4 regions of the Streptomyces sp. NBC_00466 genome follow, and region 1 is predicted to be linked to each of the others. Evidence: riboswitches for the same ligand, from Rfam matches in the RefSeq annotation. Region 1 holds a riboswitch; each other region holds the start of a gene.
The links. Region 1 has a riboswitch for cobalamin ahead of OG210_RS23265 (prenyltransferase/squalene oxidase repeat-containing protein). Riboswitches for the same ligand answer to the same signal wherever they lie in the genome.

Region 1 (7,004 bases):
CGGCTGATCGACCTGACCGGCCCGGACAGCGGCCCGGACAGCGGCCCGGGCCGGATCGCGCCCCCGTAGCGCTTACGGTGCTCCCGCCGGACAGGGCGATCCCCGCCGGGCGCTACTCGTCCGGCGGGAAGACCGTCTCGCCGCTCCCGAGCAGCGTGATCATGATGGCCTCGACCGGGCAGCCCTCCGCGGCGGTCAGCACCTTCTCGCTCGCGTCGGTCTCCGGCGGCCGCGGGTGGGACTGGCGCGCCGAGTCGAGTTCGAAGCCGTCCGGTGCGTGGTTCACGCACATCCCGGAGCCGATGCAGACGGACCGGTCGACCTCCACGCGCCAGCGGTCCCCCATTACTCCGCCTCGCCCGCTGCCGGTTCGTACCCGGCGGGGAGATGGATCATCTTGTGCTCGAAGTACTCGCCGTACCCCTCGGGCCCGAACTCCCTGCCCACTCCGGAGTTCTTGTAGCCGCCGAACGGCCCGAGCATGTCCAGGCTGAAGGTGTTCACGCTGTACGTGCCCGTCCTGACCCGGCGCGCGATCTCGATGCCGTGCTCGACGTCCGCCGTCCACACACTGCCGCTGAGCCCGTAGTCGGAGTCGTTGGCGATTTTCACGGCCTCCTCCTCGTCCCCGTAGGGCAGCAGGCAGATCACCGGGCCGAAGATCTCCTCACGGGCGATCCGCATCGAGTTGTCGACGTCTCCGAAGAGGGTCGGCTCGACGTACCAGCCGTCCTCAAGGGCTGCCGGACGGCCGCCGCCGGTGAGGATCTTGGCGCCCTCTTCCTGGCCGATGCGGATGTAGTCCAGTGAGCGCTGCTGCTGACGGCGCGCCACCAGCGGGCCGACCTCGGTCGCCGGGTCCAGCGGGTCGCCGACCTTGAGCGCACCCGCCGCCGCGGCGAACGCCTCGGCGATCTCGTCGTACCGGCTGCGCGGGACCAGGATCCGGGTCTGGGCGACACACGCCTGCCCGTTGATCATCCAGGCGAACGGCACAATTCCCGCGACCGTCGACTCCAGGTCCGCGTCGGGCAGGATGATCGCCGCCGACTTGCCGCCGAGCTCCAGGGTCACCCGGGTCAGATTGCGCGCCGCGACCTCCATCACGCGCTTGCCCGCGGCGACGGAGCCGGTGAACGACACCTTGTCGACGCCCGGGTGTCCGACGAGGTACTCACTCACCTCGCGGTCGGCCGGGAGGATCGACAGCACCCCCTTCGGCAGCCCTGCCTCGCTGACGATGTCGGCGAGCACATAGGCGTCCAGCGGGGTCTCCGGCGAGACCTTCAGGATCGCCGGGCAGCCCGCGAGCAGCGCAGGGGCGAGCTTGGCGGCGGCCGTGAACTGCGGGACGTTCCACGGAACCACCGCGGCCACCACCCCGACCGGCTCACGCCGTACGAGCAGCTTGCCGAGGACACCGTCCCGGCTCTCCTCGTACGGGAAGGCACGGGCGGTCGTGATCGCCGCGTCCCACACCATCATCGCGGCGAGCGCCTGCACCATGGTGCTGGAGGTGTACGGGGTGCCGTTCTGGGAGCTGATGACCCGGGCGATCTCCTCGTACCGCACGGCGAACGCGTCCTTGATCCGGGTGATCACCTCGATCCGTTCGTCCAGCGACATCCGGGGCCAGGGGCCCTCGTCGAACGCCTGCCGCGCCACGGCGACAGCGCGGTCCACATCGGCCTCGGACGCGTGCGGTACGCGCCCGATGACCTGCTCGGTGTGGGGCGAGACGACCTCGATGACGTCGGTGCCGAGTGGTTCCGCCCACTCCCCGCCGATGAAGAGCTGCCGGTGTTCCACAAGCTCGGTCATGACTGACTGCCTCCCGGTGGACACTTTCTGACGCTGTATCAGAAACTGATACCAGTTCTACTTCGCATCCGGAACCCCCAGGGGGGCGCCGGGACCGGTCCGGGCAGGACCGGCGGGGTCGATGGAACCGGTTCTAGTTATAGTGAGTTCGCGATCAAAGGCATTGCCCCGGACGAGAGTTAGTGCCCCGGAAGAGAGTTGAGGACGCCATGGCGCAGGTGACCGAGCACGGCGGAGGCGTCTGGTCCATCGAGGTCCCGATTCCGGACAACCCCCTGGGCCACACCCTGGTCCACGTCGTCGAGACGGACCGCGGCCCCGTACTGATCGACACCGGCTGGGACGACCCCGACTCCTGGGACGCGCTGGCCTCGGGCCTGGCAGCCCTCTCCCTCTCCGTCACGGACATCCACGGCGTCCTCATCACCCACCACCACCCCGACCACCACGGCCTCTCCGGGCAGGTGCGCGAGGCGTCCGGGGCCTGGCTGGCGATGCACGCGGCCGACACCGAGGTCGTCAAGCGCACCCGCGGCGCCGAGCCGGCGGTCTGGCTGGAGTACCTCACCCGGAAACTCGCCGCCGCCGGAGCGCCCGACGAGCACATCGCACCGCTGCGCCGGGCCCGCGCCTCCGGCGGAACGCGGACGCTCCCGGGACTGCGGGCCGCCGTCCCCGACCGCGAGATCGTCCCCGGCGACCTGCTGCCGCTGCCCGGCCGCAGGCTCCGCGCCATCTGGACGCCCGGCCACACCCCGGGCCATGTCTGCCTCCATCTGGACGAGGAGCACCCGACGAACCGGCCGGGCAACGGGCGGCTCTTCTCCGGCGACCACCTGCTGCCCGGCATCACCCCGCACATCGGGCTCTACGAGGACCCGGACGACACCACGGCCGCGTCGTTCGAGCGGGGGGACCCGCCCCCACTCTCAGCTTCGTTCGAGCGGGGGGACCCCCTTGGCGACTACCTGGACTCGCTGGAACGGATCGGCCGGCTGGCCCCCGCCGAGGTGCTCCCCGCCCACCAGTACGCCTTCACCGACGCCGCCGCCCGGGTACGGGAGTTGCTGGCCCACCACGAGGACCGGCTCCGGGATCTGCTGACCCTGCTGGCCCAGCCGCAGACCCTCTGGCAGATCGCCGAGCGGATGGAGTGGAACCGCCCCTGGGAGCAGATACCGCACGGCTCACGCAATATCGCGGTCTCGGAGGCCGAGGCCCATCTGCGGCGGCTGGTGAAACTGGGGCGGGCGGAAGCCCTCACCGGCAGTGACCCCGTGACCTATATGGCGGTATAGCCGGAAACTTAGCCCCGATCCTTCCGGTACGCGCCCGAGGCGGCGGCAGACCACCCCGGATCAGGCCCGCCGCCCGTACGTCACCCGCTTCCCGCCCGCGTCCGAACTCGGGACCAGCGGAGGATAGTCCGCAGGTCGGAGTAGCGTTAGGGTCATGCATTCAGTACCGCACATCACGAGGGGGGCGGCCGCCGATGGCGCCGGACGAGGCTGTGATCGGCTGCACGGGGAAGCTGATCCTGGCAACGCGCGGATCCGCCGGTCCCGGTGAGGTTCTGATCCAGGTCAGAGGGGGCTGGGAAGCCTTTCTCGCCTGGTCCACGGAGCCCTTGTCGTACGGGGCGACAGTGCTCGTGATCGAATCCCGCGGTACTCGCCAGGTCGACGTCATCGAGTGGACCGATCCCGTGGACCCGCTGGATGCGCTGACCCTCGACCCCGGCGACACCGACTAAGGAGACCAAGGATGTTGGGTTATCGCGTTCCAGCGCCGGACGAGGCCATGCTCATCTCCGGAGGCAGGCGTGGTCTGGGCGGTGCGCCCTTCAGGGTCGTGACCGGCCACGGAAAGTTCGTACTTCCGGTCTTCCGCAAGACCCGCTTCCTGACCCTCGCGATGTGCGAGGCGGAGGTCGCCGAGACCTGTGTGACCCGGCAGGGCATCGTGCTGACCGTGCGGGCCGTCATCGCGTTCAAGGTCGGCAACGACACCGAGAGCATCGTCAACGCCGGCCAGCGCTTCCTCTCCGACCAGGACCAGATGTCGGTGCTGACCGGGCGGATCTTCTCCGGTCATCTGCGCTCGATCATCGGCTCCATGACCGTCGAGGAGATCGTCACCGAGCGGCAGAAGCTCGCCACCGAGGTGCTGGAGACCTCCAAGACGGAGATGGCCAAGATCGGCCTGATCGTGGACTCGCTCCAGATCCAGTCGATCGACGACGGCGAGACCGGTTATATCGCCGCCATGTCCGCCCCGCACACGGCGGCCATCCAGCGGCAGGCGCAGATCGCCCAGGCGCAGGCCACCCAGGCGTCCGTCGAGGCGCAGCAGGAAGCCACCCGTAACCAGGCCGAGTACCAGCGGCAGACCGCCGTCGTACAGGCGCAGTACTCGGCGGAGGTGGACCGGGCGCAGGCGCAGGCCGCCCAGGCCGGTCCGCTCGCCCAGGCGCACGCGCAGCAGGAGGTGCTCGCGGCCCAGACCGAACTGGCCCAGCGCGCCGCCCAGTTGCGCCAGCAGCAGCTGGTCGCCGAGATCGTGAAGCCCGCCGAGGCCGACGCCGAGCGCATCAGGGTGCTGGCCGTGGCCGAGGCCGAGCGGATGAAGATCCAGGCCGCGGCAGCCGCCTCGTACGACCGGGTGGCGCTCGACCGGATGCTGATCGACCAGCTCCCGCAGATCGTCAAGGAGGCCGCGTCCGGCCTCGCGGGCGCCAATGTCAACGTGCTCAACGGCGCGGACGGCCTGGGCGAGATCGCTGCCGGTCTGGTGGGCCAGGGTCTGACGATCCTCGACTCGGTACGGAAGAACCTGGGCGCGCAGGACGACGACGCCCACCAGGGCGGCCGGGGCGCGGAGATCCAGCGCTACCTCGGCGCGAAGTCCGGCAAGGACAATGGCGACAACGGCGACAACGGGCCGATCGACATCAAGTAGAACCGGCCGGCCGTCCTGTACGGCCCCGGGCCGTACAGGACGGGCACGGACGAGAACAGCGAGAACGGACGGCGGCGCACCGGATCCAGCGGTGCGCCGCCGTCCGTTTCCCTGGCCGCCCCCAGGGGCGCTCAGGGGCGGTCGGTACAGTAAGACGGTCGTCATCACACCCGTACAGGGGGAAGCCGGTGCAATTCCGGCGCTGACCCCGCAACCGTAAACCGCCTGCCCCAGGCGGTGAGCCGGACCGCCCTGTACGGAAGTGACCGGCTCGTGCCACCGGAAGCCTCCGGTGGCCGGCACCGTCGAGGTATACGGAGCCGGAGCCCCGGTGCCTGAGTGGGCCCGTGCCCCGGCTTCCCCGCAGGAGAGGCCCCGCCCGCCATGACCCTTCGCCGCAGCGTCACCGCGCTCGCCGCATCCGCCGTACTCTGCGCGGCCGCTGCGCCGACGGCCTTCGCCGACTCCTCGCCGTCACCCTCACCGTCCCCGGTGCTCCCCTCCGGCCTGTACGGCAAGACCGACCCCAAGTACGACGGGGTCTGGCGGCAGTCCCTCGCGCTGATCGCGCAGGACGCCACCGGGGTCCGCCCCGCCGCGAAAGCCGTCGACTGGCTGACCGGCCAGCAGTGCGCCAACGGCGCCTTCACCTCCTTCCGCGCCGACGTGACGAAGCCGTGCGGCGCGAAGGAACTCCTGGACACCAACGCCACCGCCGCCGCCGTACAGGCGCTGAAGGCGCTCGGCGGGCACGACGCCGCCGTGAAGAAGGGCGCCGGCTGGCTGAAGTCGGTGGCGGGCAAGGACGGCGGCTGGAGCTACAACCCGGGCGGCCCGAGCGACGCCAACTCCACATCCGTGGTGATCGGCGCGCTCGCCGCGGCCGGGGAGCCGACGGCCGCGGCCAAGAAGATGCTGGTCTCGCTCTCGATCCCGTGCGATGCCAAGGAGGGCGGCGGCGGCTTCGCGTACCAGCCCGACAAGAAGTCCGGGAAGCTGTACGCGAACGCCGACGCGACGGGCGCCGCCGTACTGGGCACCCTGGGCGCCGGACTGGCACCGGGCCCCGGCGGCAAGGACGTCGGCGGCACCGGCTGCCTGAACGCGTCGACGCCCGCCCAGGCCGCGCACAACGGCGCCACCTACCTCGCCGGGGCGACCGCGGGGAAGGCCTATCTGAAGTCCGCGATGCCCGGCGCCGAGGACCAGCCCGACTACGGCAACACCGCCGACGCGGTGACCTCGCTCGGCGCCGACGGCCTCATCGCACAGGCCAGGCAGCCCCTGGCCTGGCTGGAGCAGCACTCTGCGGGATGGGCCAGGCAGAGCGGCCCCGCCGCGTACGCCCAGCTGATCTTCGCGGCCCGTTCGAACGGTATCGACCCGCACGACTTCGGCGGCGCGGACCTGGTCGAGCAGCTCAACGCGACCGGCCCCGCCCCCGCAGGTTCGGTGAAGGCCGCGGACTCGAAGCAGAGCAGCGACAGTTCGGGCATCAGCGTCTGGTGGATCATCGGCGTCGGCCTGATCGCCGGAATCGGCGGCGGGTTCCTGCTCAGCATGCGCGGCAGGAAGCGGCGCTGATGCGCCCCCCGATAGCTCGTACGCGCGCCATGCGGACCGGTTCCGTCCGGCTGATCGCCCTGGCCGTCGCGGTGGGCGCGGCATTCACCGCGCTCACCGCGTTCGGGGCGGCTCCCGCGCAGGCCGCCGGGTACCGGTACTGGTCTTTCTGGGACCGCTCGGGCAGCGGCTGGGAGTACGCCACACAGGGCCCGTCGACGGCCCGGCCCACCGACGGGGACGTACAGGGATTCCGGTTCGCCGTCAGTGCGGACTCCCAGGACGCGAGCAAGCCGCGCGTCCCGGCGCGCGGCACCCCCCTCACCTTCGACGGCATCTGCGGGAAGACCCCGGCCAAGGGCGGCGCCAAGCGGATCGCGCTGGTCATCGACTTCGGTACGGCGGCCGACGCACCGGACGGCGAGAAGCCGCCCGCCGAGCGCACCGTGTGCGCGCGGGTCGGCGGGGACGCGACCAGCGCGGAGGCGCTCGCCGCCGTCGCCCGGCCGCTGCGCTACAACAGCGACGCGCTGCTCTGCTCGATCGCGGGCTTTCCCCGCACCGGCTGCGGCGAGCAGGTCTCGCAGACGCAGAAGGGTGGCCACGCGCAGCGGACCGACAGCGCCCCGCGGCACGACAGCGGTGGGCCGTCGGCGGGGCTC
Region 2 (7,004 bases), 1.9 Mb from region 1:
GACGAGCTGGGCCGCCCCCGTATCGACGTCACGCTGCGCATCTCGGGCTTCTTCCGTGACGCCTTCCCGCACACCATCGGGCTGCTGGACGACGCGGTACGGCTGGCCGCGTCCCTGGACGAGCCCGACGGGCAGAACTTCGTACGCGCCCACACCCGGGCCGACCTGGCCGAGCACGGTGACGAACGCCGGGCCACCACCCGCATCTTCGGCTCACGCCCCGGCACCTACGGCGCGGGCATCCTCCAGCTCATCGACAGCCGCGACTGGCGCACCGACGCGGACCTCGCCGAGGTGTACACGGTGTGGGGCGGCTACGCCTACGGCCGGGAACTGGACGGCCGCCCGGCCCGCGCCGAGATGGAGACCGCGTACAAGCGGATCACGGTCGCCGCGAAGAACACGGACACCCGCGAGCACGACATCGCGGACTCCGACGACTACTTCCAGTACCACGGCGGCATGGTCGCCACCGTCCGGGCGCTGCGCGGGAGCGCCCCCGCGGCGTACATCGGCGACTCCACCCGCCCCGAGACCGTCCGCACCCGCACCCTCGTCGAGGAGACCTCCCGGGTCTTCCGCGCGCGGGTGGTCAACCCCCGCTGGATCGAGGCGATGCGGCGGCACGGCTACAAGGGAGCCTTCGAACTCGCCGCCACCGTCGACTACCTCTTCGGATATGACGCCACCACCGGTGTCGTCGCCGACTGGATGTACGACAAGCTCACCGAGACGTACGTACTCGACCCGGTGAACCGCGACTTCCTGCAGCAGGCCAACCCCTGGGCCCTGCACGGGATCGCGGAACGGCTCCTTGAGGCGGAGTCCCGGGGCATGTGGGCCGAACCGGACCCCGCGACGCTCGAAGCGCTGCGCCAGGTGTACCTGGAGACCGAGGGGAACCTGGAGGGCGAGGACTGACCGGAACGGTCTCCTCGCGGTGGCCCGCTGCCGCCGGTGCGTGGTGAGAGCCGGGCTCTCCCTGCCACCGGTGTGCGGCAGCGGGCCCGCAGCCATGGGCTCGGCAGGTGTGAGATGCAATACCTGCCCAGGTGGGCGCACTTGCTGGCACCGGCGGCCAGAACCTAGGGTGAACGGGCCGTGGTGTTCGGGAAGACCGGTGAAAGCCCCCAGGGGCCTCAGACCGGAGCGGCCCTCGCCACTGTGATCGGGGAGTCTCCGTCCCGTCGAAGCCACTGGCCGCATCCGCGGCCGGGAAGGCAGGGCCGGAGGCGAGCGTCAGCGAACCCGTCAGCCAGGAGACCGGCCACGGCATCTCACGAAGTGATCCACGAGGTGCTGGAGCGTGATCCGCTTGACCCTGCCCGAAACCACCGCGTTCGCCTGGCGGCGCGAGGACACCGTACGAACCGCCGGGCTGCTGGGGGTGATAGCAGCCCTCCACGTCGTCGCGTTCGGCGTTCTGTTCCTGCTGGTGGAACCAGGCCACTACGAGGTCGGGTCCAAGGCTTTCGGCGTGGGCCTCGGCATCACCGCGTACACGCTGGGGATGCGGCACGCCTTCGACGCCGACCACATCGCCGCCATCGACAACACCACCCGCAAACTCATGGCTGACGGGAAGCGCCCGGTCTCGGTCGGTTTCTGGTTCGCGCTGGGCCACTCCAGCGTGGTGGTGGCCATGGCGGCGCTGGTCGCCGGGGGAGCCCGGCTCGCGGGAATCCTCATGAACGAGGGCTCACACACCCACCAGGTGCTCGGCGTCGTCGGAACGAGCGTCTCGGGCTCGTTCCTCTACCTCATCGCGGCGCTCAACCTGGTTGCCCTGGTGGGCATTCTGCGGGTGTTCAAGGAGATGCGCGCCGGACGCTACAACGAGGCCGAACTCGAATCACACCTGAACTCACGTGGGTTCATGAACCGCATACTCGGCCGGTTCACCAAGTCCATCAGCCGGCCGGGCCAGATGTACCCGCTGGGCTTCCTCTTCGGCCTGGGCTTCGACACCGCGACCGAGGTCACGCTCATGGTGATGGCGGGCAGCGGCGCCGCCGCCGGCCTGCCCTGGTACGCCGTCCTCTGCCTGCCGCTGCTCTTCGCGGCCGGAATGAGTCTGTTCGACACACTCGACGGCACCTTCATGAACTTCGCGTACCAGTGGGCCTTCTCCAACCCGGTGCGCAAGGTGTTCTACAACCTCGCCATCACGGGCCTGTCCATCGCCGTCGCGTTCCTCATCGGCACGATCGAGCTGATCAGTGTGCTGCACGACAAGCTCTCCCTGCAGGACTCGGTGACCGGCTGGATAGCGGGCCTCGATCTCGGGAATGTCGGCTACCTCATCGTCGGACTCTTCGTCGTGGTGTGGGCCGCGGCGCTGGCCTACTGGCGCATCGCCAAGGTGGAGGAGAGGTGGGCGGTCCGCGCCGCCGACAGCGGCTGAACCGGCGCCGCCCGCGGTGGCGGACCGGGGTGCTCGGGCGCCCCGGTCCCGCCCGGACCCGGGAAAGACGCGGCGCGCCGCGTGCGGGGGTGGGCGGGGGATGGCCCGACAGAGTGGAATCGGACGCGCGTCCGGCGCTGTCGGCCGGGTAATCGCCCCGGTATATGGCAGTACGGTGCCATGCAGTCAGAAAATCACACTAATACGCAAGGGCGCCGCAGATTCGTGCGCGCCGCGGTCGGTCTGGGCGCCTTGGCTGTCGGAGGAGTGGTCTCCCGGGCGTGCGGCCCGTCCGGCGGCAACGCCCCGGCCGCCGCCCCGCATCCTTCACAGGCACCGGCCGGTGCCCCGCCCCCGCTCCACGTCCAGCCTCCACCGGCCGCCGGACCACCCGCGGCGGCGGCCGCCCGTCCCCCCACCTACCGGCTACGGCCCTTCGCGGGCGAGACATCGATGGGCGCCCCCTCCCACAACGCGGCGGTCCGCACCCATGCGGTGTACTCGATGGAGGAGGGCGGCCGCAGGATCGCGCTCACCTTCGACGACGGCCCCGACCCCCTCTACACGCCCCAAGTGCTGCGCATCCTGGCCCAGTACGACGTGCAGGCGACGTTCTGCGTCATCGGCGAGAACGCCGTCCAGTACCCGCAGCTGCTGCACGACATCGCGAACGGCGGACACGCCGTCGCCAACCACTCCTGGACCCATCCCCAGCTCACCAAGTTGAAGCCGGCCGCCGCCCGGTCCGAACTCTCCCGGACCAGCGATCTGATCGAGAAGATCCTCGGCGCCCCGCCCCAGTGGGCCCGCGCACCGTACGGCGACTGGAACCCGGTCACCCTCGGGATCTGCGCCGACCTGGGCATGGAGCCGCTGGGCTGGTCGATCGACACCAACGACTGGGCGCGGCCGGGGACGCGCAGCATCACCAACTCCGTGCTGCGCGACATCAAGGACGGGGCGATCGTGCTCTGCCACGACGGCGGCGGCAACCGGTCCCAGACGGTCGCCGCGGTCAGGAACTATCTGCCGAGGCTGCTCGACAGCGGCTTCGTCCCCGTGCGACCGGAGCTCTGACGGGTACAAGCTGCGCAGGTCAGCTCGCGGAGTTGGGTCCGGGCGGGATGTGAACGGTCATGATCAGGCGGCAGGTCTTCGTGCCTGAGCCGCGGTAGGCGTGGGGGGCGTCGCCGTCGAAGGTGGCCGTCTGCCCGGCCTCGACGGCGTGCTCGGTGCCGTCGACCACGAGCACCATCTGTCCGGCGGTGACACTGACGGTCTCCACTACGCCGGCCTGGTGCGGGTGGCTGGGGTACTCCTCGCCCGGTTCCAGTTTCCAGCGCCAGACCTCGACCGGGGCCGGCCCCGATGTGGTCAGCATGAGCCGCGCCTCGCCGCCTTCCTCCCCGGCCCACAAGGGCATGACGGCGTCGGCGGAGACGACCCGTACCCGGCCTTCGGCCGGCCCTTCCAGCAGCGCGGACACCGAGACACCCAGGGTGTCGGCGAGGCGTACCAGGGTGGCGAAGTTCGGGTTGCCCTGGGCCTTCTCCAGTCCGACCAGGGCGCCCTTGCTGACCTTGGCACGCCGGCCGAGTTCGTCCAGGGACAGCCCGGCACGGGTACGGGCCGCGCGGACGTTGTGCGCGAGCGTCCGCAGTGCCGCCGCTGTCTCGGCCATCGCTGGGTCCCTCCAGGCAAGTGGATCACTGCACTGCACCGTGCGGTCGTTCGGTTGACGAACCCCGGTCGATGCGTTGTACGGTGTGGTCGTTCCATTGATGGTAAGGGATGTACCCGTGATCGCTCTGCCGCTGGCCCTGGGCAGTTCACCGGCCTACGGATGCGCCGACTTCCTCGGCGGTCTCGGCGCCCGCAAGGCCCACGTTCCGCGCACCGTCCTGCTCGCCCGCAGCTTCCTCGCCGAACGCATCCACCGCGGACAACTGATCGGCCTGGGCACCGCAGCCGTCGCCGTCAGCCTCCTCGCCCTCACCTGACCCAGCGCCCCTGCCCGGAAGGACCCCGTATGTTCATCCAGCCCTGGGACGCCGCCCTGGACGACGCCGAGTGGCAGACCTGGATCGCCGACGGCCACGACTTCGGCATCCTCAGCGTCAACGGCCTGCCCGGACAGGCGCCCGTCGTCGTGCCCACCCACTTCACCGTCGACGGCGCCGGCCTGCTGATCCACCTCGCCCGTCCCAACCCCGTCTGGCAGACGATCGAGGCGGACCCCCACGTCACCTTCACCGTCACCGGCGACTACGCCTTCATCCCCGGCCCCTGGCGCGCCAAACCCGGCATCCCGCCCACCGACGGCGTCCCCACCAGCTACTACGCGGCCGTCCAGTTCACCGGCCGGGCCACGATCATCGACGACCCCGAAGCCAAGGCGCAGCTGCTGCGCCACCAGATGAACCACTTCCAGCCCGAAGGCGACCACGCCCCCATCGACCCCGACCAGCCGCCCTACGGACGGATGCTGCCCGGCATCCGCGGCCTGCGCCTGGACATCACCGAGGTACGGGCGAAGTTCAAGTACGACGACCACAAACCCGTCGAGCAGCGCACCGGCACCGCCCGCCGACTCACCGAACGCGGCACCGGCCTGGACGCGCTCACCGCAGCCCAGCAGCGGCGCCGACTCGACCGCATCGGCCCCTGGGAAGCCTGACCCCGGCCCGTACGCCCTCCCCGAAACGGATCCTCCTCGCGATGACCACCTTCCGCATCAGTCCCGCCGTCGCCGACGCCTTCCCCGACAGCCTCATCGCCGTCGTCACCGCCACCGGGCTGCGCGGCCACGAACCCTGGCCCGCCACCACCGCCGCCCTGCAGGACCTGGAGCGGCAGCTCGCCGACGGCTCCTGGCACCCCGCCGACGAGACCGACCCACGCATAGCGGCCTGGCACACCGCCTACCGCTCCTTCGGCACCAACCCCCGCCGTATCCGGCCCAGCGTCGACGCACTCGGCCGCCGCCTCGCGAAGAAGGGCGCCCTGCCCCGGATCAACCCGGCCGTCGACTCCTACAACGCCGTCTCCGTCCGCCACGGCCTGCCCGCCGGCGCCTTCGACCTCGACCACGTCACCGGGGACGTCGAGATCCGCTACGCCGACGGCACCGAGACCTTCACCCCGCTCGGCGAACCCGGCACCACCGAGAACCCCAAGGCCGGCGAGGTCGTCTACACCGACACCACCGACGTACTGACCCGGCACTGGAACCACCGGGACGCCCACCGCACCCGCGTCACCGACGACTCCACCCACGTCGCCTTCATCCTCGAAACCGTCCACGCCGCCCGCGACGGACACCTTCTCAGGACCGCCGCCGGCGACTTGCGGGAACTGCTCGCCCCGCACACCGGCCAGACCCAGGTGCACTACCTCACCCGGGAACAGGCTCAGGCCGAAGCCTGAATCCGCGCCGTGTGCGCGCCCCGGAATCGTGTACGGCTCATGCGGGTGTGCTCCGTTTCTCGCCGTCGGTCTCGGAGGTGACCTGGTAGGACAGCAACTGCTGGAACAGGCCCTCTTGTCGGGCAAGGTCCTCGTAGGTGCCCTCCTGTACGATCCGGCCCTCGTCGAGGACCACGATCCAGTCGGCGACACGGACGTTGGTGATGCGGTGGGTCACCAGCAGCACCACCCGTTCCCGGGCCAGGGTTCGCAGTCGCTGGAAGATCCGGTACTCGGCGCGGGGATCAAGGTTCGCGGTCGGTTCGTCGAGGACCAGCAGCCCGGCCTCGCGGAAGAACGCCCGCGCGAGCGCGACGCGCTGCCACTGGCCGCCGCTCAGCTCTTCCCCGTTGAGCCACTCGCGGGCGAGGAGGGTGTCCAGGCCGGCGCCGAGCGTGTCGACGACCTCGTCGGCGCCGGCGGCCTCGCACGCCTCACGGACCGCCGCGTCGCCGCGAGCCGTGGGCTGTCCCTGGTTCACGTTCTCGCGCACGGTCAGTGGCCAGTGGGCGTACTCCTGCGGAACCAGGGCCACTTGCTGCCACAGCTTCTGCGGGTCCGCCTCACCGGTGGGGACGCCGTCCCACAACACCTGCCCGTGCGAGGGCAGATACAGGCCGCTGACCAGTTTCGACAACGTGGACTTGCCTGAGCCGTTGAAGCCGACCAGCGCGGTGACCTTGCCCCGGTGCAGGGTGAGGGAGACGTCCGAGAGCGCGTCCTGGCTCTTGCCGGCGTAGCGGTGGGTGACCGCCTTGATCTCGATCGTCCGCGGTGGCTCCGGCTGGTGCGTGCCGCGGCGCAGGCGGAACCCGCCTGCCTTGTCCAGGAATCCGGTCCAGTCGTCCATGTACAGGCCCGTGCGTACGGCCCGGGCTCCGACAGCGACCAGCCCGCGCACCGACTGGCCCACCGTCTGCAGAGCGAAGACGGCCGTTCCGGCGTGCCCGACGCTGATACGGCCGGTGGCCACCAGCCGTACGACCGCCGCCCACACGATGGCCGATCCGACGCCGCCGCACACCGCGCCCACCAGGGACATCCGGGCGCCCTTGTCGGCTGCGGTCCGGTCCTCGCGGTTGATCCGGGCGACCGTGTGCCGGTAGCGGCCGGACAGGAAGCCGGCCATGGTGCC
Region 3 (7,004 bases), 1.9 Mb from region 1:
ACGAGGACACGTGCCTGTTCCTCGGCCGCGTCGGCGGCTGTGCGGGTGGCGTTGGCCTCGTCCAGGCCGAGTGCCTCGCGCAGGCCCGGCAGTGAGGCGGTGCCGCCCCAGATCTGGCGGGCGCGCAGAATGGCGAGTACCAGGTTGACCCGGTCCCCGCCGGCGGGCGGGTTGCCCAGGACATGCAGTCCGTCGCGGATCTGCGCGTCCTTGATCTCGCACAGCCAGCCGTCGACGTGGAAGATGAAGTCGTCGAAGCCCTCGTCGTCGGGCCGGTTCTCCAGACCCAGGTCGTGGTCGAGCTTGGCGGCCTGGATGAGCGTCCAGATCTGGGCCCTGATGGCGGGGAGTTTCGCCGGGTCCATGGAGGCGATCTGGGCGTACTCGTCGAGGAGTTGCTCCAGGCGCGCGATGTCGCCGTAGGAGTCGGCGCGGGCCATCGGCGGGACCAGGTGGTCGACCAGCGTGGCGTGGACACGGCGCTTGGCCTGGGTGCCCTCGCCCGGGTCGTTCACCAGGAACGGGTAGATGAGCGGAAGGTCGCCCAGGGCCGCGTCGGGACCGCACGCGGCGGACAGGCCGGCGTTCTTGCCCGGCAGCCACTCCAGGTTGCCGTGCTTGCCGAGGTGGATCATGGCGTCCGCGCCGAAGCCGCCGTCGTCCGCGGATGCGGCGATCCAGCGGTACGCGGCCAAGTAGTGGTGCGAGGGCGGCAGATCGGGGTCGTGGTAGATCGCGATCGGGTTCTCGCCGAAGCCGCGCGGTGGCTGGATGAGGACCAGCAGATTGCCGTGGCGCAGGGCGGCGAGGACGATGTCGCCCTCGGGGTTGCGGCTGCGGTCGAGGAACATCTCGCCGGGCGGCGGGCCCCAGTGCTCCTCCACGTTCGTGCGCAGCCCGGCGGGGAGCGTGGCGTACCAGCGCCGGTAGTCGGCGGCGGGGATACGGACGGGGTTGCGGGCGAGCTGCTCGTCGGTGAGCCACTCCTGGTCGTGGCCACCGGCCTCGATCAGCGCGCGGATCAGTTCGTCGCCGTCACCGGACGCCAGACCGGGAACGTCCTGCGGGCCGAAGTCGTAGCCCTGGTCACGGAGCCGGCGCAGCAGGGCGACAGCGCTCGCGGGGGTGTCCAGGCCGACGGCGTTGCCGATCCTGGAGTGCTTGGTGGGGTACGCGGAGAGCACCAGGGCCAGCCGCTTGTCGGCGGGGGCTATGTGCCGCAGCCGCGCGTGGCGCACGGCGATCCCGGCGACGCGGGCGGCCCGTTCGGGGTCGACGACGTAGGCGGGGAGCCCGTCCTGGTCGATCTCCTTGAACGAGAAGGGCACCGTGATCAGCCGGCCGTCGAACTCCGGCACGGCGATCTGGCTGGCCGCGTCCAGCGGCGACACGCCCTCGTCGTTCTCCTCCCAGGCGGCCCGTGAACCCGTGAGGCACAGCGCCTGGAGGATGGGGACGTCCAGGGCGGTGAGCGCGCCCGCGTCCCACGATTCGTCGTCGCCCCCGGCGGACGCCTGGGCGGGCTTCGTTCCGCCCGCGGCCAGCACCGTGGTGACGATGACGTCCGCCGCGCGCAGCGTTTCGATGAGTTCCGGTTCGGGGGCGCGCAGCGAGGCGACGTAGAGCGGGAGGGCCCGGCCTCCGGTGTCCTCGACGGCTTCGCAGAGGGCGTCCACGAAGGCGGTGTTGCCGCTCATGTGGTGGGCCCGGTAGTAGAGCACCGCGACGGTCGGCCCGTCGGCGGTGCGCGCGGTGCGTTCCACTGCCGGGGCAGACCTTGCCTGCCGCGGCAGTGGGCCCCAGCTGGGCGCGGCTGCCGGGGGCTCGAAGCCGTGGCCGGTGAGGAGCACGGTGTCGGAGAGGAAGCGGGCGAGCTGGCCGAGATTGGCGGGCCCGCCGTGCGCCAGATAGGCGTGGGCCTCGGCTGCGATCCCGACCGGGACGGTCGACGCCTCCATCAACTGGGCGTCCGGGGCCTGCTCGCCGGTCAGGACGACGACCGGACGCCCGTCGGCCAGCAGCAGATCGAGGCCCTCCTGCCAGGCGCGGATGCCACCGAGGAGGCGTACGACGACCAGGTCGGCGCCTTCGAGAAGGGCGGGCAGGTCGGTGAGCTGGAGCCGGGACGGGTTGGCGAAGCGGTACGCGACGGGGCCGTCCGCGGCACGGGCGCTGAGCAGGTCGGTGTCGGACGTCGACAGAAGCAGGAGCATGCGGCGTCAGGCCTTCCTCGGGGTATCCGCGCCCCGGGCGGTGTCAAGGACGGCGGGAGTTCCTGGCTCACTCGGCTCCAAGAGCCGGGCTCACAGTGGCGGGACCGCGCCGGAATCTCACCGGGCTTCCTCCCCTGTCGCCGTCGTAGGCGATTGCGGGCCGAACGGCCCGTCGACAAGCATAGTAACGACCTTGACGGGCGGCGGGCAGTGGGCCTCGGGGGCCGCCACCGGCGCACCGGGTCCGCACCGGCGGTCGCATCGGTGCAGGACATGGCCCTGGTGGACCGGTCGGTATGCTCGCCGCCATGCCCCACTCCTCCGCACCTCCGCCCCCACGGGAGCCGGCCGCCCGGCGTGACCGCGGCGACGCGTGTCCGGGCAGCCTGCGCCTGCACGCGGCGGACGACGGCGCGCTGGCACGGGTCAGGATTCCGGCAGGTGTACTGACAGTTCCGCAGGCCAGGGCGGTGTTGGACGTGGCGCTGCGGCTGGGCGACGGGGCACTTCATCTGACGTCGCGCGGCAATGTGCAGCTGCGCGGGCTGGCCCAGGACCGCGGCCGGGAACTCGCCGATGTGTTCGCGGACGCCGGGCTGCTGCCGTCGGTACGCCATGAGCGGGCCCGTAATGTCGTGGCCTCCCCGCTGTGCGGGCTCGACGGGCGGGGAGCGGCCGATGTGCAGGGCTGGGCACGGGAGTTGGACACCCTGCTCTGTGGCTGCGCGGCGGCCGCCGGCCTGTCCGGCCGTTTTCTGTTCGCGTTCGACGACGGCCGCCGCGATGTGGCCGGCCTCGGCGCCGATGTGACGTTGATCGCTTCTCCGGGCGACGGTGCGCTGCTGTGCACCGGCGAGGCGCCGGAGATGCTGGCCGTTCCGGCCGAACACGCGGCCCGCAGCGCCCTGCTGGCGGCCGAGACCTTTCTGAGCGCCGCCCGTGCCGCGGGGACCGGCGCCTGGCGGGTGGCGGAACTGCCCTGCGGGGCTGCCGCGTTCGTCCACGCGGTCGGGAAACGGCTGGCAGCCGCCGGTATCCCGGCCGTTGCCCGGGACCGGGCAGAACCGCTGCCGTCCGGGACGGGCCCCGCGCCCGGCACCGTACCGGCCCCGGACGGACGGGCGGCGCTCTGCGTCGAGGCGCCGCTCGGGCTCATCACCTCAGCCCAGTGGCGCCTGCTGACGGACACGGCGCTGCACGACGGCAGCGGTGAGTTGCGGCTGACTCCCTGGCGGGGTGTGGTGCTCCCCGGGCTCGGCCCGGACACCGCTGATGCCCGGCTCGCGGATCTTTCGGCCGCGGGACTGATCACAGGACCTGACTCCCCCTGGCACGGGGTCGGGGCGTGCATCGGACGCCCCGGCTGTGCGAAGTCCCTGGCCGATGTACGCGCGCACGCCGCACTGGCTCCCGGCACCGGCCGCGGTCTGCCCGTGTACTGGTCGGGGTGCGCACGGCGCTGCGGCCACCCCCACGGCGACCGGGTGGACGTGGTCGCCACGGCCGCCGGTTACGAGGTCTCCGTACGCGGCGAACGGCTGCCCGACACCATGAACGACCCCTCAGAGTTCGCCGCCACCGTGGCGGAAGCCCGGACCACGCCCCTCACGCAGTGACGAAATGAGCGAGAAGACAGTGTTCGACTACGAGAAGGACGGCCCGGCGATCTACCGCCAGTCCTTTGCGACCATCCGCGCAGAGGCGGACCTCACGGGACTTCCCGCCGATGTCAGCCAGGTCGCCGTCCGGATGATCCACGCCTGCGGGATGGTCGACCTGGTGCGCGATCTCGCCTACACCCCGCAGGTGGTGGCGCGCGCCCGCGAGGCACTGCGCGCCGGTGCCCCCGTGCTGTGCGACGTGGCGATGGTCGCGAGCGGGGTGACCCGCAAGCGGCTGCCCGCCGGCAACGAGGTGGTGTGCACGCTGTCCGACCCGTCCGTGCCCGGCCTCGCGGCGGAGCTCGGCACGACCCGCACCGCCGCGGCGCTGGAACTGTGGCGCGACCGTATGGAAGGCGCCGTGGTGGCCGTGGGCAACGCGCCGACCGCACTGTTCCGGCTGCTCGAGATGGTCCGCGAGGGCGCGCCGCGCCCCGCGGCGGTCATCGGCGTGCCGGTCGGTTTCGTCGGCGCCGCCGAGTCCAAGGACGCGCTGGCCGACGACGTCGCGGGGCTGGATTATCTGGTGGTGCGCGGGCGGCGCGGGGGCAGCGCCATCGCGGCGGCCGCGGTCAACGCCATTGCGAGCGAAGAGGAATGAACACCAGCATGAGCGAGCAGAGCACCGGTCGGCTGTACGGAGTCGGGCTCGGCCCCGGTGACCCGTCGCTGATGACCGTACGCGCCGTGGAGGTCATCGCCCAGGCGGACGTCGTCGCCTTCCACAGCGCCCGGCACGGCCGGTCCATAGCCCGGTCCATCGCGGCCGGGCACATCCGCGCCGACCACATCGAGGAGGCGCTGGTCTACCCGGTGACCACCGAGACCACCGACCACCCCGGCGGGTACCGGGGCGCGATGGAGGAGTTCTACGCCGAGGCGGCGGCCCGGCTGGCCGCGCATCTCGACGCGGGCCGCACGGTGGCGGTGCTCGCGGAGGGTGATCCGCTCTTCTATGGCTCGTACATGCACATGCACAAGCGTCTCGCGGACCGCTATCCGACCGAGGTGATCCCGGGGGTGACCTCGGTGAGCGCTGCCGCCGCCCGGCTCGGTGTGCCGCTCGTCGAGGGCGAGGAGGTACTGACGATCCTGCCGGGCACGCTCCCCGAGGAGGAGCTGACGGCGCGTCTGGCGTCGACGGACTCCGCGGTGGTCATGAAGCTGGGCCGGACCTTCCCCGCGGTGCACCGGGCGGTCGGGCGGTCGGGCCGGATGGCCGAGGCCCGCTATGTGGAGCGCGCCACGATGCCCGGGGAGCGCACCGGCGAACTGGCCGACGTGGAGGCCGGATCGGTGCCGTACTTCTCGGTGGCGGTGCTGCCGAGCCGCGTCGGCGCGACCGGGCCGGTACGGGAGCACGGTGACGTCGTCGTGGTCGGCACCGGCCCCGCGGGCCCGCTCTGGCTCACCCCGGAGACCCGGGGCGCCCTGGCGGCCGCGGACGACCTGGTGGGCTACACCACGTATCTGGACCGGGTCCCGGTCCGGCCCGGGCAGCGGCGGCACGGCTCCGACAACAAGGTGGAGTCGGAGCGCGCCGAGTTCGCTCTGGACCTGGCCAGGCGCGGGCGCAAGGTCGCCGTGGTGTCCGGCGGTGACCCCGGTGTGTTCGCGATGGCGACCGCCGTACTGGAGGTCGCGGCCCAGGACGGGTACCGCGATGTTCCGGTGCGGGTGCTGCCCGGGGTGACCGCCGCCAACGCGGCTGCGGCCCGTGCGGGTGCGCCGCTCGGCCACGACTACGCCACGATCTCGCTCTCGGACCGGCTCAAGCCGTGGGAGGTGATCGCGGAGCGGCTGCGCGGCGCAGCGGCGGCCGACCTGGTGCTCGCGCTGTACAACCCGGGCTCCCGCAGCCGGACCTGGCAGGTCGGCAAGGCCCGTGACCTGCTCCTTGAGCACCGTTCACCGGACACGCCCGTGGTACTGGGCCGGGACATCGGCGGGCCCGGCGAGAGTGTCCGGATCGTACGGCTCGCGGCGCTCGACCCGGCCGAGGTCGATATGCGCACGATCCTGCTCGTCGGCTCGTCCCGGACGCGGACCGTGCGGCGGGGTGACGGTGAGGAGATCGTCTGGACTCCCCGGAGCTACCCCGAGGGGTGACGGGGGCGCCTGCTGATGCGGTGGCTGCGAGCCCGGCTCAGGCGGTGCCCTGGATGTCCCGCACCCAGTGGACGGCTTCCTCCGGGGTCCCCACGACCTGTACGCCTCCAGGGACGGCGGGGCGGCGGACGACGACCACCGGAATCCCCACCTCCCGTGCCGCGGTGAGCTTGGCGGCGGTGGCCGGTCCTCCGCTGTCCTTGGTGACCAGCACGTCGATCCGATGGTCGCGCAGCAGCGCCCGCTCGCCGTCCAGCGCGAAGGGCCCCCGGTCGAGCAGGGTCTCCATGTGCAGCGGGTGCGGGGGTTGCGGGGCGTCGACCGACCGCACCAGGAACCGGAGTCCGTCCAGAGCCGCGAACGCGGCGAGGCCCATCCGCCCGGTGGTGAGGAAGATCCGCTGCCCCAGTGCCGGGAGCATCCCGGCGGCCTGTTCCAGGGAGTCCGCCGGGTGCCAGTCGTCGCCCTCCCCCGCCACCCACCCGGACCTGCGCACGGCGAGCAGGGGAACATGGGCGGTGGCAGCGGCCGAAGCCGCGTTGAAACTGATGGTTCCGGCGAAAGGATGGGTCGCGTCGATGAGAGCGTCGACCTCGTGCTCGCGCAGCCACTGCGCCAGTCCCCCGGCTCCGCCGAATCCGCCGATACGGATCTCTCCGGGCGGCAGCACGGGCCGTGCGACCCGCCCGGCCAGGGAACTGGTGACGCGGACCCCGGGGTGCAGGCCGGCGGCGACCCGCCGGGCCTCGGTGGTGCCGCCGAGTATCAGTACGTGCATCGGAGCCTTTCGTGGCTGAGGGGGGTGGTGGCCGCAGCGCCCAACTCAAGCACACCGGGCTGCGGCCCGGCTGGACGACCGGCGCCTGCGCGACGGCTGCCGCCACGGCCGCCTACACCGCGCTGCTGAGCGGCGAGTTCCCCGACCCGGTGACGGTCACCCTGCCCAAGGGCCAGACGCCGTCGTTCGCGCTGGCTGTCGAGGAGTTGGGCGACGGGTGGGCGACAGCGGGTGTCGTCAAGG
Region 4 (7,004 bases), 550 kb from region 1:
TGAAGCAGATTGACTTCGTCGACGTACAGGATCCCGCGGTGCGCGTCGGCGAGCAGCCCCGGCTCGAACGCCTTCACGCCATCGGCCAGCGCCCGCTCGATGTCCAGCGCGCCGACCAGCCGGTCCTCCGAGGCGCCGACGGGCAGTTCGACCATGCGCGCGTCGCGCGACACGCCGTCGGCCGACTCGTGCGGACCGTCAGGACACGCCGGGTCGGGCGCGCCGGGGTCGCACGAGAAGCGGCACCCGGAGACCACCGGGACCGCGGGCAGCAGCGCGGACAGGGCCCGCACCGCCGTACTCTTCGCGGTCCCCTTCTCGCCGCGCACGAGTACGCCGCCGACAGCCGGGCTGACCGCGTTGAGCAGCAGCCCGAGACGCAGGTCATCCATGCCCACGACAGCGGTGAACGGGTAGGGCGTGCTCACTTCGGGATCACTCCTTCAGATGCTCGGGTGACAGGTGCTCGGGTGACAGGTCCGGTGACGGGCCGGTGGCGTGTTCGCAGCCGCACCCCGGCCGCGCTCATGGCGCTCATGGCGCTCCGGGGGCGACGAAGGGGAGCCCGGCCGGCGCGCCCGACTCGATGAGCGCGAGCAGCCCGTCGGTGTCCGCGTGCTCCTCGATGAGGTCGCCGAGCCGGTCGAGCTGCTCCTCGCGGAGCACGCCGAAGCTGGTGTCGGGCGCCGGTACGAACCGCCGGCCCGCGACGGCGGCGACCTCGCGCAGGAAGGCCCGGCGGAAGCCGTCGCTCTCCAGCGAGCCGTGCCAGTGCGTGCCCCACACGGAACCGGTGCGGCAGCCGTCCAGGAAGGGGGAGCCGCCCAGCACTTCGGCGACCCCGTGGTGGATCTCGTACCCCTCGACCGGCTCCCCGAGGGCCTCTCCGACGGGCCGCGCCAGGGTCTTCTCCACCGCGAACCGCACCCGGACAGGGAGCAGTCCGAGCCCGTCGACGGCCCCGGCGCGCGATTCGACCGTGTCGTCGATGTGCTCGCCGAGCAGCTGGAAACCGCCGCAGATGCCCAGCACCGGACGGCCTTCGGCGGCCCGCCGGGCCAGCGCGTCCGCGAGCCCGCGCTCCCGCAGCCACTCCAGGGCGCGCACCGTGCCGCGCGTCCCCGGCACGATCACCAGGTCCGCGTCCGCCAGCTCCTCCGCACGGTCCACGAACCGCACCACGACGCCCGGTTCGGCGGCCAGCGCGTCCACATCGGTGAAGTTCGACATCAGCGGCACGGCGCACACGGCGACCCGCAGCACGTCCTGCCCGTACGGCGCGGACACGGCGGACTCGCGCACCGTGCCGCGCATCGACACCCGCAGCCCGTCCTCCTCGTCGATGCCCAGGCCGTGTGCGTACGGCAGGACACCGTAGGTCCGCCGCCCGGTCAGCCCGTGCAGCATGTCGAGCCCCGGTTCGAGCAGGGACACATCACCGCGGAACTTGTTGACGAGGTACCCGGCGACGAGCGACTGGTCCTCGGCGCTCAGCAGCGCCGTCGTACCGAAGAACGACGCGAAGACACCGCCCCGGTCGATGTCGCCGACGACGACCACCGGGAACCGCGCGGCGCGCGCGATCCCCATGTTCACGATGTCGGTCCGCCGCAGATTGATCTCGGCCGGACTGCCCGCCCCCTCGCAGATCACCGCGTCATACGTGCCCCGGAGTTGCGTCAGACAGTCCGTCACCGTGCCCAGCAGTGCCTCCTGCCGGCCGCCGTGGTAGCCGCGGGCGCTCATCTCGCCCACCGGCTTCCCCATCAGCACGACCTGGCTCGACCGGTCGCTCCCCGGCTTGAGCAGCACCGGGTTCATCAGCGCCGTGGGCTCCACCCGCGCCGCCTGCGCCTGCATCGCCTGCGCGCGCCCGATCTCCGCGCCCTCGCGGGTGACGAACGAGTTGAGCGACATGTTCTGCGCCTTGAAGGGCGCGACCTTCACACCCCGGCGCACCAGCCACCGGCAGATGCCCGCCGTGACCACGCTCTTCCCGGCGTCCGACGTGGTTCCGGCCACCAGCAGTCCGCCACTCATCCGCGTACCTTCCTCACCACGAGAGCTGTCGCGAGCGCCAGCAGGGACACCCGGCGCGACAGCCGCACCGCGCGCTCGATGTCGCCGACGGCCACCGGCCGGCCGCCGCCGTTGAGTACCGCCCGGTGCTCGACCCGGCCGGCGTACGAGAGGGTGCCGCCGAGCCGTACGCCCAGCGCGCCCGCGAACGACGCCTCCACCGGGCCCGCGTTGGGGCTCGGGTGGCCGGCCGCGTCCGACCGCCAGGCCCGTACGGCGCCGCGCGGGTCCCCGCCCGCGAGCACCGCGAGTACGGCGGTGAGCCGGGCGCCCGGCCGGCCGGCCAGGTCATCGAGCCGGGCGGAGGCCCAGCCGTACCGCAGATACCGGGGCGACCTGTGGCCGACCATCGCGTCCAGGGTGTTCACCGCCCGGAACCCGGCGAGCCCCGGCACCCCGGCGAGGGCGCCCCAGACCAGCGCGCCCACCACCGCGTCGGAGGTGTTCTCGGCCACGGACTCCACGACGGCCCGCGCGATCTGCTGTGCGTCGAGCGCCTGCGGATCGCGTCCGCACAGATGCGGCAGCCGCTCCCTGGCCGCCTCGATGTCACCCGCCGCCAGCGCGTCGCCCACCGCGCGCGCCTCACGCCCCAGCGAGGTGCCGCCGACGACGGCCCAGGTGGTGGCGGCGGTCAGCGCGATGCCCGCGGCGGGACGGCCGCGTACGGCACGCCCGGCCAGCACGGCGGCGCCCACCGCGCCCCCGGCGCAGACCGCGGTGTGCAGCGCGCCCCACCCGCGGTGGTCGCGCCACAGCCGGCGTTCCACGGCGGCGGCGGCCCGTCCGAAAGCGGCGACGGGGTGGCCGCGCCGGGGGTCGGCGAAGACGAGGTCTGCCAGGAGGCCCGTGGTGGCGCCGTACACGAAGACACGCTCGGCACGCATGAGGTCAGCAGGCCAGTACGCCCGGGACCCTCACGGCGGCTGTGCTCGGAGCATCGGGCGGTTCGGGCAGCAGGCGGCCGCGCATGGCGTAGTCCTCACTCAGGGTGTCCGCGCCCTGGTTCGACGTGACCGGCGGTGAGAGTTCCTGGCTCCCGGGGGCAACCCCGGTGACAGTGGCGGGACCGCGCCGGATTCGCACCGGACTTCCTCTCCTGCCGCCGTATTGGCCCCGGAAGTCCACCACGGTCGGCGAACACCCGTCAACTCACCCTTGACCTGCGGCGGGGCAGTGTGCCGAGCCCCACACGGGTCACCCGGACGGCCGAACGCACGGGCCGCGCACACCAGCCGCCCGCCCGGTGGCCGGTGGAGGCCGCCGGGCGGGCGGAGTGACGCTGCGGGGGAGGAGCGAGCTGTTGTCAGGCGACGATCAGATAGATCCCGTACGCGACGGCCGCCGCGCAGAGCGCGAAGCAGGCGTACGCGCCGACCCGCGCCGCCGCGGCCGGTGCCGGGCCCCGGCCCGTACCGGCAGGCGTCGCGGCGGCGGGCGCGGTTGCGGTGCCCGGCTCCGGCGCGGGCTTCCGCGCCAGGCCCACCACGCCGAGCGTGAACAGGCCCACCAGTCCGACGGTCGCCACGAGGCTGACGCCGAAGACGGTGCCGAGAGCTGCCCAGTCGATGTCCATGGTGCGGTGTCCTTCTCCTTCAGACCGTTTCGGACTTTCGGACCGTGTTCAGGCGGACCGTGTTCAGACCGTGGCGGGCCGGTTGGGCTCCGGTGCGGCGCCGCCGGGTGCGGGGATGGTGGTGCGGAGGGGGTCGGTGACCGCTCCGGCCGGCGGCGGCGCGACGGCTGCGATGGCGGTGGTCACCACCCCGGCCGGCTCGTCGTACCCGGCGGGCTCGTCGGGGGTGACGCTGTGCTGGCCGACCGGCTTGCGGCGGGAGAGCGACCAGATGACACCGGAGCCCGCCACCAGCAGGGCGGCGACGGCGCCGATGCCCCACGGGCCGCGGCCGGTCAGAAACTCGGCGCCCGCGCCGACGAGCGCGGCGGCGGGCAGGGTCAGGCACCAGGCGACGGCCATGCGGGTCGCGGTGGACCAGCGGACCACCCCGCCCTTGCGGCCGACGCCCGCGCCCATCACGGCGCCCGAGCAGACCTGGGTGGTGGAGAGCGAGAAGCCGAGGTGCGAGGAGGCCAGGATCACGGTCGCGGCACCGGTCTGGGCGGCGAAGCCCTGCTGCGGCCTGAGCTCGGTGAGCCCCTTGCCCATGGTCTTGATGATGCGCCAGCCGCCCAGGTAGGTACCGAGTGCGATGGCGGTGCCGGCGGAGACGATGACCCACAGGGGCGGGTTCGATCCGGGTGCGATGACGTTGCCGGTGACCAGGGCGAGGGTGATGACACCCATGGTCTTCTGCGCGTCGTTGGTGCCGTGGGCCAGCGAGACCAGGCCCGCGGAGGCGATCTGGCCGGCCCGGTAGCCCTTGGCGGTGGACTTCTCGTCCGTACGGCGCCCGATCCGGTACGTCAGCCTGGTGGCCAGCAGCGCGGCGAGACCGGCGACGACCGGCGCGGCGACCGCGGGGAGCAGGACCTTGGTGATGACGACATCGCCGTTGACACCCGACGAGCCGACCGACATCAGCGTGGCTCCGATGAGCCCGCCGAAGAGTGCGTGGGAGGAACTGGACGGCAGGCCGAGCAGCCAGGTCAGCAGATTCCAGAGGATGGCACCGACGAGTGCCGCGAAGATCACTTCTGTGGTGATGCCCTGTTCATTGATGATCCCGCCGGAGATCGTCTTGGCGACCTCGACGGACAGGAATGCCCCGACAAGGTTGAGCACGGCGGACATGGCCACCGCGGTCTTCGGTTTGAGAGCGCCGGTCGAGATGGTCGTCGCCATCGCGTTGGCAGTGTCGTGGAAACCGTTCGTGAAGTCGAACACGAGAGCGGTAATGATCACGATCCCAAGGAGCAGGGTCAAGTGTTCCATTTACCTGGGCAATCGTTCGAGGTCATTGACGAGATGAACGTAAGCAACCTGGGTGAACGGAAGATGAACTGGGCCGGGCGCTGTGGTGACTCTGCCCGGACGCGCCCATTCCACTCGTGGCCGGCGGCTGCCGCGGTGGCGTACCGGGGCGCCCGGAGGGCTGGCATCATCGCGTGGACGGCCCCAGCGGGCCCGGAACAGCGCAGACGCGGCAGCGGGACAGATGTGATGGGGGAGACAGCAGTGGCGCCTGAGGAGACCGACCCACTCGCGAGGGCCTGGCACGAACTCGTCGCCACCGCCCGCAGGACCGCGTCCGAAGGGCTGGTCGTCGGCACATCGGGCAATGTCTCGGTGCGCTGCGGCGACCTCGTCCTGGTCACCCCCAGCGGAGTGCCGTACGAGAAGCTCGGCCCCGGCGACACCGTCGCCGTCGACCTGGACGGCCACCAGGTGCTCGGCGAGCTGAAACCGACCAGCGAACTGCCCCTGCACCTGGCCGTCCACCGCGCCACGGCCGCAACCGCGGTGGTCCACACCCACGCGGTGCACGCGACGGCGGTCTCCACCCTGGTCCCGGAGCTGCCCGCCGTCCACTACATGGCCGCCGCGCTGGGCGGCCCGGTGCGCGTCGCCCCGTACGCGCTCTACGGCAGCGACGAGCTGGCCGCGAACATGCTCACCGCCCTCACCGGCCGTTCCGGCTGCCTCCTCCAGAACCACGGCACGGTCACCTACGGCAGCTCGCTCGACCAGGCCTACGACCGCACCGCCCAGCTGGAGTGGATGTGCAGGCTCTGGCTCACCGCGTCCGCGCTGCCCGGCCGCACCCCGTCCCTGCTGTCGCCGGGACAGCTGGCCGAGGCCACGGAGAAGCTCCGCGGGTACGGCCAGCCCGGCTAATGCCTGTCGCCGGACACCGCGCGGCCGCCCATCGGGCGACGACGGCACTCCGACGACCGGACCAAGCCGGATCCTCGCAGGTCCGGCCACGTTTGCCCCGGTCGGCTGGCAGCCCGGCCCGCCCCCGCCGACACTGGAGGGGTGCGCCCGGCAACCGCGACGGCAACGGCCGTCACCACTCTGATCGGGGTCGGCGCGGCCGCGGCAGCGGCCGGCCGGCTCGCCGCCGACGCCGCGCTCAGGACGCCGCAGGACCGGGCCCTGCCCGCCGAGCCCCGGCTCTCCGTACATGCCACGGCCCCCGGCCGGGTCACCCTCAGCCGGTGCCTGGCCTCGCTGCGCCCCGGTGTGTACGGCCTTGAGGGCCCGGGGGTCCACGCGGTCGTCGGACCGGTGATCGACGGCGGCTCCGAGACCGCCGACACCGTCGTGCGCCGGCTCGACCGGGTCACCTACGGCACGCTCGCCCCCGGTACCAAGGCCCGGCTCACCCCGCAGGTGTACGTGGGCGACCCGCGCTCCGCGCTCGGCATCGACCACGCCGACGTGGACATCCCCGGTGAACTCGGCGCCTCCCCGGCCTGGTTCGTGCCCGGCCCCCGCCCCACCTGGGTGATCACGGTGCACGGCCTGGGCACCGGCAGGGAGCACCCCATGAACGTCCTGGGCTTCCTGCACCGCCACCAGTTCGCGGTCCTCGACATCTCCTACCGGGGCGACACCGGAGCCCCCGCGAACCCGGACGGCCTGGGACACCTCGGCGCGTCCGAGTGGCGCGACCTGGACGCGGCCATCCGCTACGCCGTCCGCTACGGCGCGGAGCGCGTCGTCCTGCACGGCTGGTCCACCGGCGCCGCCATGGCCCTGCACGCCGCGGTGGGTTCGGGGATGCGCGACCGCATCAGCGGCCTGATCCTCGACTCCCCGGTCCTCGACTGGGAGGCCACCCTCGGCGCGCTGGCCGCCGCCCGGCGCACCCCGGCCTTCCTGCTGCCGCTCGCGGTGCGGGCGGCCCAGGGGCGTACGGGCACCAACGGCGACCGGCTGCGCGCCGCCGCCGACCCGCGGGCGCTGACCGTGCCCACGCTGGTCTTCCACGGCCCCGGCGACCGGGTGGCTCCCTGGCGGC

Region 2: linked by a shared signal. The riboswitch ahead of OG210_RS31690 (HoxN/HupN/NixA family nickel/cobalt transporter) and the one ahead of OG210_RS23265 (prenyltransferase/squalene oxidase repeat-containing protein) in region 1 are both predicted to bind cobalamin.
Region 3: linked by a shared signal. The riboswitch ahead of cobN (cobaltochelatase subunit CobN) and the one ahead of OG210_RS23265 (prenyltransferase/squalene oxidase repeat-containing protein) in region 1 are both predicted to bind cobalamin.
Region 4: linked by a shared signal. The riboswitch ahead of OG210_RS25705 (cobalamin biosynthesis protein) and the one ahead of OG210_RS23265 (prenyltransferase/squalene oxidase repeat-containing protein) in region 1 are both predicted to bind cobalamin.

What each region holds. Positions count from the first base shown of each region.
Region 1 is NZ_CP107896.1:5,165,870-5,172,873, reverse strand. Features, by position in the region: gene OG210_RS23295 (TetR family transcriptional regulator) at 1-69, shown strand, start outside; gene OG210_RS23290 (ferredoxin) at 113-346, opposite strand; gene OG210_RS23285 (aldehyde dehydrogenase) at 346-1,821, opposite strand; gene OG210_RS23280 (MBL fold metallo-hydrolase) at 2,031-3,119, shown strand; gene OG210_RS23275 (hypothetical protein) at 3,314-3,574, shown strand; gene OG210_RS23270 (SPFH domain-containing protein) at 3,586-4,779, shown strand; cobalamin riboswitch at 4,914-5,050, shown strand; gene OG210_RS23265 (prenyltransferase/squalene oxidase repeat-containing protein) at 5,164-6,363, shown strand; gene OG210_RS23260 (SCO2322 family protein) at 6,363-7,004, shown strand, end outside.
Region 2 is NZ_CP107896.1:7,075,773-7,082,776, forward strand. Features, by position in the region: gene cobN (cobaltochelatase subunit CobN) at 1-921, shown strand, start outside; cobalamin riboswitch at 1,086-1,287, shown strand; partial or broken gene OG210_RS31690 (HoxN/HupN/NixA family nickel/cobalt transporter) at 1,285-2,404, shown strand; gene OG210_RS31695 (polysaccharide deacetylase family protein) at 2,657-3,481, shown strand; gene OG210_RS31700 (XRE family transcriptional regulator) at 3,501-4,085, opposite strand; partial or broken gene OG210_RS31705 (EamA family transporter) at 4,300-4,404, shown strand; gene OG210_RS31710 (FMN-binding negative transcriptional regulator) at 4,434-5,081, shown strand; gene OG210_RS31715 (B3/4 domain-containing protein) at 5,123-5,830, shown strand; gene OG210_RS31720 (ABC transporter ATP-binding protein) at 5,868-7,004, opposite strand, start outside.
Region 3 is NZ_CP107896.1:7,068,276-7,075,279, reverse strand. Features, by position in the region: gene cobN (cobaltochelatase subunit CobN) at 1-2,213, opposite strand, end outside; cobalamin riboswitch at 2,249-2,403, opposite strand; gene cobG (precorrin-3B synthase) at 2,510-3,829, shown strand; gene OG210_RS31675 (precorrin-8X methylmutase) at 3,849-4,475, shown strand; gene OG210_RS31670 (precorrin-2 C(20)-methyltransferase) at 4,484-5,983, shown strand; gene OG210_RS31665 (cobalt-precorrin-6A reductase) at 6,021-6,761, opposite strand; gene OG210_RS31660 (cobalt-precorrin-5B (C(1))-methyltransferase) at 6,773-7,004, shown strand, end outside.
Region 4 is NZ_CP107896.1:5,720,618-5,727,621, forward strand. Features, by position in the region: gene OG210_RS25695 (putative cobaltochelatase) at 1-428, opposite strand, end outside; gene OG210_RS25700 (cobyric acid synthase) at 535-2,040, opposite strand; gene OG210_RS25705 (cobalamin biosynthesis protein) at 2,037-2,966, opposite strand; cobalamin riboswitch at 3,085-3,224, opposite strand; gene OG210_RS25710 (hypothetical protein) at 3,386-3,655, opposite strand; gene OG210_RS25715 (anion permease) at 3,719-4,972, opposite strand; gene OG210_RS25720 (class II aldolase/adducin family protein) at 5,201-5,875, shown strand; gene OG210_RS25725 (alpha/beta hydrolase family protein) at 6,017-7,004, shown strand, end outside.